Regions from separate parts of the Variovorax multivorans genome, predicted to be linked through region 2. Evidence: predicted binding sites of a transcription regulator. Region 2 holds the regulator's gene; each other region holds the start of a gene.
What was found. Region 2 encodes sigma-54, which starts transcription at its own class of promoters, with help from an activator protein. Its sites were predicted from a motif close to TGGCANGNAANCTGCTTT; they were not measured.

Region 1: a site for sigma-54 is predicted at 3,628-3,645, ahead of ACSFCA_RS08060 (pilin). Genes of this name have one in related genera too.
Region 3: a site for sigma-54 is predicted at 1,811-1,828, ahead of ACSFCA_RS29305 (isopenicillin N synthase family dioxygenase). Genes of this name have one in related genera too.

Annotation. Positions count from the first base shown of each region.
Region 1 covers NZ_JBPJZL010000003.1:217,836-223,117, forward strand. The annotation lists gene ACSFCA_RS08045 (hypothetical protein) at 1-226, opposite strand, end outside; gene ACSFCA_RS08050 (response regulator) at 247-1,056, opposite strand; gene ACSFCA_RS08055 (ATP-binding protein) at 1,279-3,480, shown strand; gene ACSFCA_RS08060 (pilin) at 3,705-4,190, shown strand; gene ACSFCA_RS08065 (hypothetical protein) at 4,246-4,473, opposite strand; gene ACSFCA_RS08070 (hypothetical protein) at 4,599-5,108, opposite strand; gene ACSFCA_RS08075 (hypothetical protein) at 5,256-5,282, shown strand, end outside.
Region 2 covers NZ_JBPJZL010000015.1:36,635-41,916, reverse strand. The annotation lists gene ACSFCA_RS29985 (thiol:disulfide interchange protein DsbA/DsbL) at 1-228, shown strand, start outside; gene lptA (lipopolysaccharide transport periplasmic protein LptA) at 384-1,097, shown strand; gene lptB (LPS export ABC transporter ATP-binding protein) at 1,094-1,888, shown strand; gene rpoN (RNA polymerase factor sigma-54) at 1,906-3,507, shown strand; gene ACSFCA_RS29965 (phospholipase D family protein) at 3,518-5,125, shown strand; gene ACSFCA_RS29960 (LysE family translocator) at 5,136-5,282, opposite strand, start outside.
Region 3 covers NZ_JBPJZL010000014.1:74,769-80,050, reverse strand. The annotation lists gene ACSFCA_RS29320 (malonic semialdehyde reductase) at 1-246, shown strand, start outside; gene rutF (NADH-dependent FMN reductase RutF) at 259-816, shown strand; gene rutR (HTH-type transcriptional regulator RutR) at 947-1,654, opposite strand; gene ACSFCA_RS29305 (isopenicillin N synthase family dioxygenase) at 1,861-2,862, shown strand; gene ACSFCA_RS29300 (VOC family protein) at 3,171-3,557, shown strand; gene ACSFCA_RS29295 (BMP family ABC transporter substrate-binding protein) at 3,624-4,730, shown strand; gene ACSFCA_RS29290 (ABC transporter ATP-binding protein) at 4,735-5,282, shown strand, end outside.

The sequences.
Region 1 (5,282 bases), on a different contig from region 2:
TCTTCTCGCGCGGCAGCTCGTGCTCGACGATGCACCGCCGGGCAAGGAGGAACGCCAGGCGCCGGGCATCCCAGGCCAGGAACATCGCCAGCAGCACGACGTCGCACACGGCCAGCGCGATCAGGGTGCGCCAATCCCACAGCCAGTCGAACGAAGTCATGAGTCGGTAGAGGTGATGGATGCGAAGCCCCGAGATTGAGCCCTTCGCATTGCCTGCGAATTTCACCGTGTTGCGGTGATCAGGGCTCAGGCTTCGCGGGTGCGCGTGACGGCGGGCACGAACATGTACCCCTCGTTGCGCACGGTGCGGATCAGGTCGGCGCGCGTCTCGCCAAAGGCCAGCTTGCGTCGCAGGCGGCTGATCTGCACGTCGATGGCGCGGTCGTACGAATCACTCTCGGCGCCGAGCGCGTACTGCACCAGCTGGTCGCGCGTGAGCACCCGCCGCGGGTGCTGCACCAGCGCGCGCAGCAGGCGGAATTCGCCGTCGGAGAGGTCCACCGGGCGGTCTTGCGGGTCATGCAGCAGCCGGGTTTCGAGGTCCATGCGCCAGCCCGCGAAGTGCAGCACCGTGGGCTGCTGCGCCTCTTGCGCTGCGGCCGCGCCGGAAAGCGGCGGCGGCACGGGTTGTTGCGCCGGCAGCCCGACAGCGGCCGCGTGCGCGGTGCGCCGCAGCACGGTGCGGATGCGCGCCAGCAGCTCGCGCGGATTGCAGGGCTTGGCCAGGTAGTCTTCGGCGCCGATCTCCAGGCCCACGATGCGGTCGATGTCGGTGCCCACGGCCGACAGCATGATGACGGGCGGCCCGCCGATGCGCTGCAGCTCGCGCAGCGCGCTCAGGCCGTCTTCGCCGGGCATCATCACGTCGAGCACGATCAGCGCGTAGTCGGCCTGCGCGAGCCGCTCGCGCATTTCCGCGGGATGGCCAGCCGCATCGACATGGAAGCCGTGCTTCTCCAGGAAGGACGCCACCAGGCTGCGGATGCCGGCGTCGTCGTCGACGATGAGGATTCGGGTAGACAGGTTCACGTTACGGCGGATCGGGTAGCGGATCATAGGCCGGGCGCGGCCCCCGCCCGAAGCCCCGCGAGCCTTGAAATAATTTGCAATGCGCTGAAATCTGGCTGCAACATCCGCTTCACAGACTCGTACGCTCGAACGTTTGCGCATGCCCTGGCCTCGCGCATTCGCGCTGACAGCTGGGAGAAAAAAGATGGGAACGCAAAGATCGAGCCACGGTGGCGTGACATCGCTTCCCGTCCGTGCCAGCATCAACCCATGAACTCCCAAGGTACCGCGCGCCGCTGGTCGGGCCCGCCGCTCGCGTGGCAAATCATGGGCCTGCTGCTGGGCGGGCTGGTGGTGGCGCAAGTCGTGACACTGGCGCTGACCGTGCTTCTCCCGCCGCAACCACAGCGCCAATGGGAGATGGGCGACATTGCGCGCGTGCTGTCTGGCCGAAGCGCCGAAGGCCGCAACGCGAACCTGCTGCAGCGCACGCTGCATGCGAACGCGCCCCAACCCAAGGGGCAAGGCTGGCTGACCTCCGAACGCTCGCGGCGCGACCTGGCGCAACTGCTGACGCGCGACGAGGCCGAGGTGCGGCTGTACTTCTTCACGCCGCTGCCGTTCGCGGGCACCACGGGCCCTGTCGCGGCAACGGAAGACGGGCATGACGCAGCGCAGCCAGTGCCGCGCCGCATCGCCAACACCTTTGCTGGAGCGGGCTTTCTGCGGGTCCAGGCGAGAGGTGGGCCGGGGGGCGGCGGAGGCGGCGGCGGACCGGGAGGACCCGGTGGGCCTGGAGGCATGGGATTTCCGGGTGGAATGGGAGGCCCGAGGGGAAACCAGATGGGCACTTCTCCGCCGTCACCACCACCCGGCAGCGTGACAACGAATCCCGCGACGGGCAATGCGCCGGCCACTACGCCGGACGCGTCGGGCGGTCCATCCACGCCCACGCCCGCGGCCGGAAACCCTCCGGGCAGCACGGCAACGGCTTCCCCCGGTAGCGGTGCAGGCCCCGCCGGCACACCGCCATCGCCCGGGTCGGCGACACCGAGCACGACGACCGCGCCGGACTCGGCGACTGCACCAGGCTCAATGACTGCGCCGGGCGCAACCGGTGCCGCCCCTCCACCGGGCCTCTCGTCCGCAGCGCCGCCATCGGGCCCCGCCCAAGGCCAGCCCGGAGCCCCCTCAATACAGTCAGGGCCCTCCATGCGAGCCTTGCCGCCGGTCATCGAAAGCCCACCACGCCGCGAGGCCCCTGCCAGGGCCGAGGCACCCGTTGCCCCCCCTACCGCGCAATCGCCGCGCGCCGAGCCCGCCACGCGGCCGTCTTCGGCCAGTACGCCACCTGTGACCGCGACTGCACCGCCGCGCGTCGTCGCCCCTGTCGAACCGCCCCACGCGTCCAGAGACACCGACACGACGATCACGACACCCATCGCCACCACTGACAACGAACGCCCCGCCGCGCGCGGCCTCTTCGGGCTCGCGCCCGCGCCATTCGTCGAAGGCGACTTCATCGCCGCGGTCTACACGCCCGAAGGCAGCTGGGTGGTGGTGCAGCCGGTGCCCGAGTCTTTTCCGAACGCGTGGCAGCGCCGCGTGCTGCTGTGGTTCCTGATCGCTGCCGCAATCGTCGCCCCTGCGGGCTGGCTGTTCTCTCGCCGGCTGGTGCGGCCGATTGCCGGCTTCGCGCGCGCGGCCGACCAACTGGGCCGCGACCCTGCGGCGCCGGTGCTGGCACTGGAGGGCCCCGCCGAAATCGGCCGCGCAGCACAGGCCTTCAACCGCATGCAGGCGCGGCTGCGCAGCTTCGTAGACGACCGCACGGTGATGATCGGCGCCATCAGCCACGACCTGCGCACGCCCCTCACGCGGCTGCGCTTTCGCATCGAGGACGTGCCCGACGACGTGCGCGCCGGCATGCTCGAAGACGTCCAGGAGATGGAGTTGATGATCGGCTCCGTGCTCAGCTTCATCCGCGATGCCTCGGTGGTGAGCGCGCGCGAACGCATGGACCTCTCGAGCCTTGTCGAGGACGTGGTCGAGCAGGCCGTGTTCGTCGGCAAGAACGTGCAGCTGCGACGCGTCGAGAGCGCGCAGGTGGAGGTCGACCCGATCGGCATGCGCCGCGTGCTCGACAACCTGATCGAGAACGCCGTCAAGTACGGGCACCTGGCACGCGTGCGGCTGTTCACCGATGGGCACGACGCAGTGGTCGAGATCGGCGACCGTGGGCCGGGGCTGCCCACAAACGAAATCGAGCAGGTGTTCAAGCCGTTCTATCGGACGGCACAGGCGCGGTCCTCGCGTGCTGCGGGTAGCGGACTTGGCCTTGCCGTGTGCCGCTCCATCGCGCGCGCGCATGGCGGCGACGTGGTGCTGAGGTCTGGCTCGCATGGGCTTGTTGCGCAGGTTCGCGTGCCTCTGGCGCTCGAGGCGCAACGGCTGGCGTCTGCGGCGCACTGAGCAAAGCCCGCGCACACGCGCGATGACACCACCCTTCAGATGCCATGGCACGCGCCGCCGCGCGTCATGACGAAGCGGCACGAACAGGTCCGCGCCTTTACCTCCTGAAACACCTGTCAAAACACGCATGAACCACCGCAAGACGGGTGGCATGCGGACTGCAGAAAGAAGTTCGTCCCGGTGAGTTTTTCCGGGCGCACTTTCTCAACTGCAGGAGTTTCACAATGAACCATCGTTCCTTCGCACGCAACGTGCAAAAGGGTTTCACCCTCATCGAGTTGATGATCGTCGTGGCGATCATCGGCATTCTGGCTGCTATTGCGATTCCGCAGTACCAGACCTACATCGCCAAGTCGCAAGTGGCTCGCGCCATGGGCGAAACCGGCGCCCTGAAGACGGCGTATGAAGATTGCCTGAACAATGGAAAGACTGATGCGGCCGCTTGCGACCTCGGCGCTACCAGCTCCAACATCTTGAGCTATACATCCCCCCTGGCTTCGACTGCTGGCACGGCACTTAGCACGACCACCAATACTGTCGCGCTGACTACTAGCGGCACCATTTCAGCCACATTCGCCGGCAGTGCGGCTGCAACGCTGAAAGCGACGCCCTACACGATCACCTGGACTCGAAGCACCGCGGGCAGCTGGACCTGCGCAACTACAGCTGACTCGAAGTACGCACCGGCGGGCTGCCCTAACGGCACCTGATTCAGCCGCATCGCTTAACGCAAGCCGCCTTATGGCGGCTTTTTTTGCGTCTGCGTCAGGGCGACGAGATCTGTTGCGCGCTGGCCTTGCGGTATGCGGCCTCCACCAGCGCCTCGCACTGCCCCGCACCCGTGGTATCGAGACAGCCTCGCTGAAAGAGCTGATACATATCGAGCGCCGCGCGAGCCGCCAGTCGCTCACCTGTTGACGAAGGCGGCGCTTCAGCACACTCGTAGAGATCCGGCACTCCCGCCGCATTGCATTTCTGCTGCGCGACGATCATGCTGCGCACCGCGACATCCGCACCGAAATCGGCCGGCTCATCACCAGGCCTACGTGAGCCTACGCAAGCTGCCAGTACTGTGAGCACGAGTGCAGGGCAAACAATCCACGCAGACAACCGGACGCCTACGGCTCGCCGCATCCCGCCCTCATGCCCTGAATCTGCTGGCAGGCCACCGGATGCCCCAGCGAAGCCGCCTTGGCGATCCACATGATCGCGAGGCTGTCGTCCTTCGGCACGCCCAGGCCCGATGCATGGCAGTTGCCGAGCCACTGCATGGCGTCGGCATTACCTTGCGCGGCCGCCAGATCGAGCCAGTAGACGGCCGCATCGAAGCGGCCCGCGACGAAGAACATCTCGCCAACATCGGCTTGCGCGTTCGCATCGCCGCTGTCGGCCTTCACGATCATGTGCAGGTCTTCATCGGACAGCTCGAGCTTGATCAGACCGGCGATCTGCGCAAAGGCGAGCATCGCCCGTCCCCGCGCGTCTTCCTTGTGCTTGGCGATGGTGCCGTCGGACACGCGACGCCACAGCGTGCGCTTGCTGATGCCGGTCATCGCGATGGCGGCCTCGAGGCTGATGGCATCCGACCTCAGCTCCGGGCCACCCTCGGGTGCGAGGCCGTCGTACACATGCGGCAACGTCTCGCTCTCAGTCGCCTGCCGGCGTCGGTTGCTGCGAGGTAACCGCTGCCGTACCGTCATTTCCGGGGTGCACTGCCAGGGGGTGCTGGTGGCCTGCCGCCGTCCTGCGCGGGCTTGGTGAAGCCCGCCTTGGTCATGCACGCGGTCATCGCGGTCTCGTCG
Region 2 (5,282 bases):
GCCGCCGCGAACGGCCTGGACGGCGCCAAGTTCAAGGAAGTCTTCACCTCGTTCGGCGTGGCCAGCAAGGCCAAGCGCGCCTCGCAAATGACCGACGCCTACAAGGTGGCTGGCGTGCCGGCAATGGCCGTGGCCGGCCGCTGGTATGTGGACGGCGAAACCGCCGGCAACATGACCAAAGTGCTTCAGGTCGTGAACTACTTGATCGGCGAAGCAAAGAAGGGCTGACCCCCCCAAGATCGCGGACCGGCGGAGCCGGTTCCGCGGTGTTCCTGAGAGGAATCCAGGAAGAAAGTCAAGCCCGCATCGGCGGGCTTTTTCATCTGTGCGTGCGGGGCTGACGCAATCAGCCGCATACAATGCCGAGCAAGTTTCGTGCCTCTATGACATTGCACTCTCACCCCACCACTCCCTTCTTCCGTCGCATCGGCCGCCTGGCTGTCGGCGCGCTGTTGCTGGCCGGCCTTGCCTCGGGCGCACTGGCCGAAACCGCCGACCGCACCAAGCCGATGAACATCGAGTCGGACTCGATGCGTTACGACGACCTGAAGCAGACCAGCGTGTTCACCGGTAACGTGCTCGTTACGAAGGGCACGATCATCATCCGTGGCGCACGCATGGATGTACGCCAGGACCCCGAGGGCTACCAGTACGGCGTGGTCACGGCGGCTCCGGGCAAGCGGGCCTACTACAAGCAGAAGCGCAACGCGCCCGACGAGTGGATCGAGGGCGAATCGGAAGTCATCGAGTACGACAGCCGTGCCGACAACGTCAAGTTCATCCGCAACGCCACCATGCGCCGCCTGCTCGGCGCCACGCCGAACGACGAAAGCCAGGGCGCGCTGATCGTCTACGACCAGAGCAACGACACCTACACGGTCAACGGTTCCACCGTGCCGCCGAACACCGCCGTCAACGCGTCCACCCCGGGCGGGCGCGTCAAGACCATCCTGACCCCCAAGGCCGCCACCGCACCGGCGGCCGGTGCCTCGGCCCCGGCCGGTGCGAAGGCGGCGCCGCCGGCGCCCACGCCCGCACCCGGCAAGGGCCTGCGCCCGAGCACCACGCTCAGTGACCAGGGAGAAACCCGCAAGTGATCGAAACCGCTGGAACGCAGGACGCCAACGGCGCACCGGGCAGCCGCCTGATCGCGCGCGGCCTGAAGAAGAGCTATGGCAGCCGCACGGTCGTGAAAGACGTCTCGCTCGACGTGCAGAAGGGCGAAGTCGTCGGGCTGCTCGGGCCGAACGGCGCGGGCAAGACCACCTCGTTCTACATGATCGTGGGGCTGGTGCGCGCCGACGCGGGCGACATCAGCATCGACGGCGAGCCCATCGCCCACATGCCCATTCACCGCCGCGCCCGCATGGGCCTGAGCTACCTGCCGCAGGAAGCCTCGATCTTCCGCAAGCTCACGGTCGAGGAAAACGTGCGCGCCGTGCTCGAGCTCCAGAGCGAGCCCGACGAGAACGGCAAGATGGCGCCGCTGTCGAAGCAGCACATGGACGAGCGCCTGGCCGAACTGCTGGCCGACCTGCGCGTCGACCACCTGCGCGATTCGCCCGCGCTCGCGCTGTCGGGCGGCGAGCGCCGCCGCGTCGAAATTGCGCGTGCGCTGGCCACGCAGCCGCGCTTCATCCTGCTGGACGAGCCCTTCGCCGGCATCGACCCGATCGCCGTGATCGAAATCCAGCGGATCATCAGTTTCCTGAAGGAGCGCGGCATCGGCGTGCTCATCACCGACCACAACGTGCGTGAAACGCTGGGCATCTGCGATCACGCTTTCATCATCAGCGACGGGCATGTGCTGGCACAAGGCACACCCTCGGAGATCGTCGACAACGCCGAGGTACGCAGGGTGTACTTGGGCGAACACTTCCGCATGTAAGGGCGGGGGCGGTTCCCATGAAGCAAGGGCTATCCCTTCGCGTTTCGCAGCATCTGGCGTTGACGCCACAGCTGCAGCAGTCGATCAGGCTGCTTCAACTCTCCACGCTCGAACTGAGCCAGGAGGTGGAGCAGATGCTCGACGAGAACCCGTTCCTCGAGCGCACGGCTGAAGAAGCGGCGCGCGAGGAATTCGGGCTCGACACGGCCGATGCCCCGGTGCCGCGCGACGACGGCGGCGATAGCGGCGACGGCGAGAGCGACTTCGCTTCCCCCGCCGCCAGCGCGTCCACTGCTTCCACCGAAACAAGCACCACCACCACGGCCGACACCGACGGCCCCGCCGCCGAAATCACCGAGCGCGAGCCCGACTGGGAAGGCGACGGCACCGTCGACATGGCGCCCGACGACAGCGAATGGGGCAGCGACGCGCCCGCGCGCCAGAACAACCTGGGTGATGACGAACGCGCCGACGCCACCGAACTCGCGCGCAGCCAGGAATCGCTGCAGTCCTTCCTGCACCGCCAGGCGCTGAGCCTGCGGCTGAACGAAAACGACAGCGCCGCGCTGCGCTTTCTCATCGAATCGCTCAACGACGACGGCTACCTCGAAGACTCGCTGCCCGCACTGGCCTCGGGCCTGGCCGGCGACGACAACGACCAGTTCGACGACCTCGTGCATCACTTTCAGGTGGCGCTCGGCCTGCTGCAGAGCCTGGAGCCGGCCGGCGTCGGCGCGCGCGACCTCGGCGAATGCCTGGGCATCCAGCTGCGCGCCCTGGCCCGCGAGGACGAGACCGACGAAGAAGAGCTGGTCCGCAAGATCGCCATTGCCATCTGCAAGCAGCCAATGGAGCTGCTCGCGCGCCGCGACTTCAAGCGCCTGGCCACGCTCACCCGCAGCAACGAGGAACTGGTGCGCTCGGCGCTGCAGATCATTGCGCGGCTCGAGCCCAAGCCGGGCCGGCGCTTCGTCGACGTCGAGCGCAACATCGTCATTCCCGACGTCATAGTCACCAAGACGGGCCGCGGCACCAACGTGAAGTTCCGCGTTATGCTGAACCCCGAGGTGATGCCGCGCCTGCGCGTGCACGACATCTACGCCGGCGCACTCAAGTCGCACAAGGGCGAAGGCAGCCAGGCGCTGTCGCAGCGGCTGCAGGAAGCGCGCTGGTTCATCAAGAACATCCAGCAGCGCTTCGACACCATCCTGCGCGTGAGCAACGCGATCGTCGAGCGGCAGAAGAGCTACTTCGTGCACGGCGAGCTTGCGATGCGTCCGCTGGTGCTGCGCGAGATCGCCGACGAGCTGGGCCTGCACGAATCGACCATCTCGCGCGTGACCACCGCCAAGTACATGGCCACGCCCTTCGGCACGGTCGAGCTCAAGTACTTCTTCGGCTCGGCGCTGGGCACCGAGACCGGCGGCAATGCATCGAGCACCGCGGTGCGCGCGCTGATCAAGCAGTTCGTCAGCTCGGAGAGCATCAAGAAGCCGCTGTCGGACAGCCAGATCTCCGAGATGCTGAAAGAGCAGGGCATCGAGTGCGCGCGTCGCACCGTGGCCAAGTACCGCGAGGCGCTGCGCATTGCGCCCGCCAACCTTCGCAAGGCCCTGTAGAAAGACGCCGATGACCCGTCGCCTGCTGTCGCTGTCGCGTTGTGGGCATTGGGTTTTCGTCATGGCGGCGGTCTTGCTGTTCGCAGGCTGCGCCACATTGCCCGACGAGGCACCGCGCCCGCCCACCAAGGCCATGACCGTGTCGGCCGACACCGCTCTCGGAAAGATCGCGCTGGCCTCGCAGCCCGACCCCGACCTGAGCGGCTTTCGCCTGATGCCCGGCGGCGACTTCGCCTTCGATACCCGCATCCAGCTGGCCCGCCGCGCGCAGCGCACGCTCGACGTGCAGTACTACCAGATCGAGAACGACGAGACCGGCCGCTACCTGATGCGCACCCTGCGCGATGCCGCACTGCGCGGCGTGCGCGTGCGGCTGTTGATGGACGACCTCTACACCTCCGGCGAGGACGAGCTGCTGCTCGGCCTCGCCGCCACGCCCAACGTGGAGCTGCGGCTGTTCAACCCGTTCCCGGCCGGGCGCGGCAGCCTGCTGAAGCGCTTCAGCGCCTCGCTCTTCGACTTCAGCCGCGTCAACCGCCGCATGCACAACAAGCTGTTCATTGCCGACGGCGCGATGGCGGTGGCGGGCGGGCGAAACATCGGCAACCAGTACTTCAGGCGCACCGCGGGCGAGAACTTCCTCGACCTCGACACCTTCGTCACCGGCGCGCTGATCCCGCGGCTGGGCAGCCTGTTCGACCAGTACTGGAACAGCATCTACGTGCGGCCGGTCCAGTCGGTGGTGGCCAGCGACCTGTCGCGCGAGGAACTGCAGAAGCGCTTCGACGTCGCCACCGGCCCCGACACCACGCCACCGCCGCCGCCGCCCGCGCCCAACGACCTGCTCGGCTACAGCCCGATGGCGGAAGACCTGAACGCCGGCAAGCTCGGCCTGATCTGGGCCACCGCAGAGGCCTACGCCGATTCGCCCGAGCGCGTGATCGGCAAGACCGCCTCCTACGGCGGCGTGCCGTTGCTGGACGTCGACAGCGTGCGCTACAACGTGGTCGAGCAGATGCGCCGCGCGCGCTCCGAGGTGACCATCGTCTCGCCCTACCTCATTCCGGGCGCCTCGGGGTTGGAGGTGATGCGCGAGATCCGGGGCCGCAACGTGAAGATCAGCGTGGTCACCAATTCGCTGGCCGCCACCGACGAGCCGCTGGTGCACACCGCCTACCGCCGCTACCGGCCCGACATGCTCAAGCTCGGCGCCGACCTCTACGAGCTGAGTTCCACCCGCACCCGGCGCAGCGTGCGACTCGGCCTGTTCGGCACTTCGGTAGGCAGGCTGCACGCCAAGTCGGCGGTGATCGACCGGCGCATTCTTTTCGTCGGCTCGATGAATTTCGACCCGCGCTCGGAGACGTACAACACCGAGATAGGCCTCTTCATTCGCAGCCCCGAGATGGCGCAGCAGGCGCTGAAGCTCATCGACGTGCTCAAGCAGCAGGGTGCGTACCGGCTGCGCTTTGCCGAGGGCAGCAACGAGTCGCGCATCGAATGGGTCAGCGACGATGCCGGCAAGCTCACCGTGCTGACCGAGGAGCCCGACTCCGGCTTCTGGGACCGGACCATGCTCGAGATTCTGGCGCCGCTGACGCCGGAGAGCCTGTTGTAGCGTAGGCCCTTCAGGTGCCGCGTACGGCCGACCACACGAGCCGCAGTCCCAGCAAGCCCATCACGCCGCCGGCTGCGCGGTCGATCCAGACCTTGTAGCGCAGGTAGGCCGAACGCGGCGCCGCCGAGGACAGTGCGAGAGCGACGATGGCGTACCA
Region 3 (5,282 bases), on a different contig from region 2:
GCCGCGCACGAGACCGCCTTTCGCAATGCCAGCCTGCAGGCGGGCTATCTGCTGCTCGCAGCACGCGCGGTCGGCCTCGATGCAGGCCCGATGTCGGGCTTCGACAAGGCGAAGGTCGACGCGGCCTTCTTCGAAGGCACCGACTGGACCGTCAACTTCCTCATCAACCTGGGCCACGGCGATGCGTCGAAGGTGTTCGGCCGCCTGCCGCGGCTACCCTTCGACGAGGCCTGCGTGCTGGCCTGAAGGACTCACCACATGCTGCTGAATGCCATGGCCTCCCACGCTGCTTCATCGTCATCGAACCCCGCCGGCCTGCTGCCGAGCCTGGAGAAGGCCGACTACCGTAATGCGATGGCCCGGCTGGGCGCGGCGGTGAACATCATCACCACCGACGGCCCCGCGGGTCGCGCCGGCTTCACGGCATCGGCCGTGTGCAGCGTGACCGACGAGCCGCCAACGCTGCTGGTGTGCCTGAACCGCTCGGCCTCGGTGTACCCGGCGTTCAAGACCAACGGCGTGCTGTGCGTGAACGTGCTGGCCGCGGGACACCAGTCGCTCTCGGCATTGTTCGGTGGCAAGACGCCGATGGACGAGCGCTTCGCCGCCGGCAACTGGAGCCGCAAGACTACCGGCTCGCCGATGCTCGACGATGCAGCCGTGTCCTTCGACTGCCGCGTGGTGCATGCCACGAGCGCGGGCACGCACGACGTGCTGTTCTGCGAAGCGGTGGCCATTGCCATCGGTGGCGCGACGCAGGGCTTGATCTACTTCGACCGGCGCTATCACGAGATCGCGGCGCCGCCGCAGCACTGACCCGTCCTATCCCCTCTCCCCTCGGGGAGAGGGTCAGGGTGAGGGGGCAGCGGCGCTTGCAAAGGCAACATTGGCTTCGATGCCGCAGCCCTCACCCCAGCCCTCCCCCCGAGGGGAGAGGGAGCAAGACTCAGCGCGGCGTGATGCCTTGAAGAAAGATGCGCTGCACGTTCTCGACGGTCTTCTCGAAGAACGCTTCATCGTCCAGCGTGTGCCCCGACAGCGCCTGCACCTGCACCCCGAAATCCGCGTAGTGCTGCGTCACCGCCCACAGCGCGAAGATCAGGTGATGCGGATCGACAGGCGCCAGCTTGCCCGCTTCGACCCACGCGCGAATCACCTCCGATTTTTTCTCCACCAGCGTGCGCAGTTCACGGTCGAGCTCGTCGCGCAGCAGCGGCGCGCCCTGGATCATTTCCAGGCAGAAGAGCCGTGACGCATCGGGCCTGTCACGCGAAACCACCAGCTTGCGGCGGATGTAGTCGCCGATGGCCTCGCCCGGGTCCTGCTCGGCACTGAAGCCGCGCAGTGGCTCGAGCCACAGCGCGAGCAGATCGCGCAGCACGTTGACGTAGAGCTCTTCCTTGTTCGCGAAGTAATAGAGCAGGTTGCTCTTCGATACATCGGCACGTGCCGCCACCTGGTCGATCGACGTGCCATGCAGGCCGAAGCGGGAGAACAGCCCCAGCGCCGCACCGAGGATCGCGCTGCGCTTGTCCTCGATCTGGCGCAGCCGGCGGCTCACCGCGGACGCACTGCGCACCGCGGGTTTCGCGCGCTTGCGCGCCGGGCTCTTCTCTTTGCTGGCACTGGCGGCCAGCGCTTTGGTCTTCGGCATCTTCCCTCGCTCTTGTTCGTTCGTTAGTGAATCGGCAGACAGCACAGCGCACCACTGTAAGGCCGTGATGCATCGCCTTGCGCCGCAGCAGCCTTGGCAGCGCGTCGTTGCGCACCATGCTGACGCGACGGATGCGTTTTGTCCATTTGGTCCAACTGGCACAGACGTTGCATGGCGAAAGGCATGCCAAGCATGAGGAACCTGCCATGACCCTGCTGTCCGTACCCATCATCGATCTAGCGCCCTACTTCGCGGGCACCGCCGAAGGCAAGGCCGAGGTCGCGAAGAAGGTCGACGAGGCCTGCCGCAGCATCGGCTTTCTCGTCATCACGAACCATGGCATTGCGCCCGGGCTGATCTCGCGCGTGTCGTCGCTCTCGCGAAAGTTCTTCGACATGCCGCTGGGCGAAAAGCGCAAAGTCGATCGTCCACGCGAAGACGCGGTGCGCGGCTACAGCGCGGTAGGCGAGGAAGGGCTCTCGTACAGCCTCGAAGAAGCGGCCCCTGGCGACCTGAAGGAATCGTTCTCCATCGGCCCGTCGAACGTGCCGCAAGACGACTACCACCGCGGCCCCGCCGCCGGCCCGCATTTCGAGCCCAACAGCTGGCCGCCCATCGAGGGCTTCCGCGAAGCCTACGAGGGCTACTTCGAGGCGATGAGCGATCTCTCGCGCTCGCTGATGCGTGTCTTCGCGCTCGGCCTGTCGTTGCCCGAGACCTTCTTCGACGACAAGATCGACAAGCACATCAGCATGTTCCGCGTGCTGAGCTATCCACCGCAGCGCGAGCAGCCGTTGCCCGGCCAGTTGCGCGCGGGCGCGCACAGCGACTACGGCAGCCTCACCATCGTGCTGCCCGATGACAAGGGCCTGCAGGTGTTCAACAAGGCCGGCCAGTGGGTCGATGTGCCGCAGGTCGAAGGCGGCCTGGTGGTCAACATCGCCGACCTCATGATGCAGTGGACCAACGACCAGTGGGTGTCCACGCTGCACCGCGTGATCAACCCGCCCTTCGAGATTGCGAGCACCAATCGTCGGCAATCGCTGGTGTTCTTTCACCAGCCGAATTACGACGCGATGGTCGAGTGCTTGGCTAGCTGCCTTGCACCGGGCGAGACGGCGAAGTACGCACCGATTTCCTCGGGTGACCATCTGACTTCAAAGTTCGTCAAGCAGACGACCTTTGGTGGCACGAAGGCGATGGCTTGAGATGACGGCTTGCTGTTCTTCGGGGCGCGATCACGCCGACGGGGTACCTTGCTCCGCGAATGTCCCCCGGCCTGCGGCCTCCTCCTTTATTTCGCTGCGCAAGGCACCCCATCGGCGTGATCGTTCAGAGCACTGGTTGATCGGCCAGCACAACGGCTGCGCCCATGTGCGAATGGCATCGGGTGCTCCCCGCAGCGAAATAAAGGAGGAGGCCGAAGGCCGGGGGACATTCGCGGAGGGGAGTACCCGGTGTCATTCGCACGCACCCCGAACAAGAACACCAACAACCGCGCAATGAGCAACTAAACATGGCCCACCTCTCCTACGTCAACGTCTTCGCAAAAGACGTGGTCGCACTCAGCGGCTTCTACCAGCGCGTATTCGGCTTCCCCGAGATCGAAGCAATCCGCTCGCCGATCTTCCGAGGCCTGGATACCGGCAAGTCGAGCCTGGGCTTCAACGCACTCGATGCCTACGAGCTGCTGCACCTGAGCGAGTTTTCAGACACGCGCGGCGTCAAGTTCCTGCTGAACATCGACGTCGACAGCCAGGCCGACGTCGACAGCATGGTGCCTGTCGCGCTCGAAGCCGGCGCCACGCTCGTCAAGCCGCCGTACGTCACCTACTACAACTGGTACCAGTCGGTGCTGCTCGATCCCGAGGGCAATGTGTTCCGCATCAATTTCATGATGTGACGCGCGCTGCGCTCGTTCTTTTTTTCGTCCTCCCTTTCTTCAAAGCCTCTCACCAAAGGTAGTCCCATGCAGTTGCGCACCCTCACTCCCGGCCTGGGCCTCGCGATGACCGTCGCGGCCAGCGGCGCCTTCTTCACCACGCTGCCCGCCGCGGCCGCCGACGGCTTCACGCTGAAGGACAAGCCGAAGATCGCAATGCTCTACTTCGGCCCGAAAAATGACGGCGGCTGGACGCAGGCCTTCGACGAGGCCCGCGTGAAGATCGAAAAGGAAATCGGCCAGAAGATCCAGTTCGTCGAGAACGTGCCCGAAGACGCATCGGCCATCAAGCCCGCTGCGGAGAAGTTCATCCAGCGCGGCGCCAACATCGTGATTGGCACCGCCTTTGGTTATTCCGACAGCTTCAAGGACCTGGCCGCCAAGTACCCCGATGTTGCCTTCCTCAACGGCTCGGGCACCACCAACGGCAGCAACCTCGAATCGTTCTACGGCCGCACCTACGAAAGCCAATACCTCTGCGGCATGGCCGCCGGCGCGGCCTCCAAGACGGGCAAGCTCGGCTTCGTCGCGGCCAACCCCTTCGGCGTGGTGAACTGGACCATCAACGCCTTCGCGCTCGGTGCGCAGAAGATGAACCCGAACGCCACGGTGAACGTGATCTACACCGGCGCCTGGAACGACCCGGTGAAAGAACGCGCCGCTGCCGCCGCGCTCATCGACCAGGGCGCCGACGTGATCGGCCAGCACGTCGACAGCCCCACGCCGCAGATCGTCGCGCAGGAGCGCGGCGTGTACGGCACCGGCCACCACCGCGACCTGCGCCAGTTCGCGCCCAAGGCCACGCTGTGCTCGTCGGTGTGGGTGTGGGACCGCTTCCTGACGCCTGAGCTGAAGAAGGTGATGGCCGGCAACTGGAAGCCCGCGCAGTACGGCGCCTTCATCGAAATGAAGGACGGCGGCACCGACATCGCAGGCTTCGGCCCCGCCGTGCCCAAGGACAAGGCCGCGGTCATCACCGCCGAGCGCGACGCGATCATGAAGGGCAAGCAGGTCTACGCCGGCCCGCTCGCCGACCGCGACGGCAAGGAGCGCGTGGCCAAGGGCGCGGTACTGTCCGATGCCGACCTGTGGAAGATGGATTGGTTCGTCAAGGGCGTGGTCACGCAGAAGTAATTTCATGCCCAACAACGCGCTAGAACTCACCGGTATCCGCAAGTCCTTCGACGGCTTCGCGGCGTTGACCGACGCTCACTTTGCCGCGCGCTGGGGCGAGGTGCATGCGCTGCTGGGCGAGAACGGCGCGGGCAAGTCTTCGCTGATGAACATCGCGGCCGGGCTCTATGCGCCCGAGGCCGGACAACTGCTGGTGGACGACAACGCGGTGCGCTTCGCGGGGCCACGCGACGCAGCGAAGCACCGTATCGGCATGGTTCACCAGCATTTCAAGCTGGTGCGGCCTTTCACGGTGGCGCAGAACATTTTGCTCACCGCGCCGCCACCAGCCGAATTTCAAAGCCATGGCGAACGGCTGCGCGAGATCGAGCGCGACATTCGCAACAAGGCCTCGGAGCTGGGCTTTGACATCGATCCGTCGAAGCGCATCGATGCGCTGTCGATTGCCGAACAGCAACGCGTCGAGATCCTCAAGGTGCTGCTCGCGGGCGCGCGCATCCTGATCCTCGACGAACCCACGGCCGTGCTGACCGACCAGGAAGCCGCGCGCCT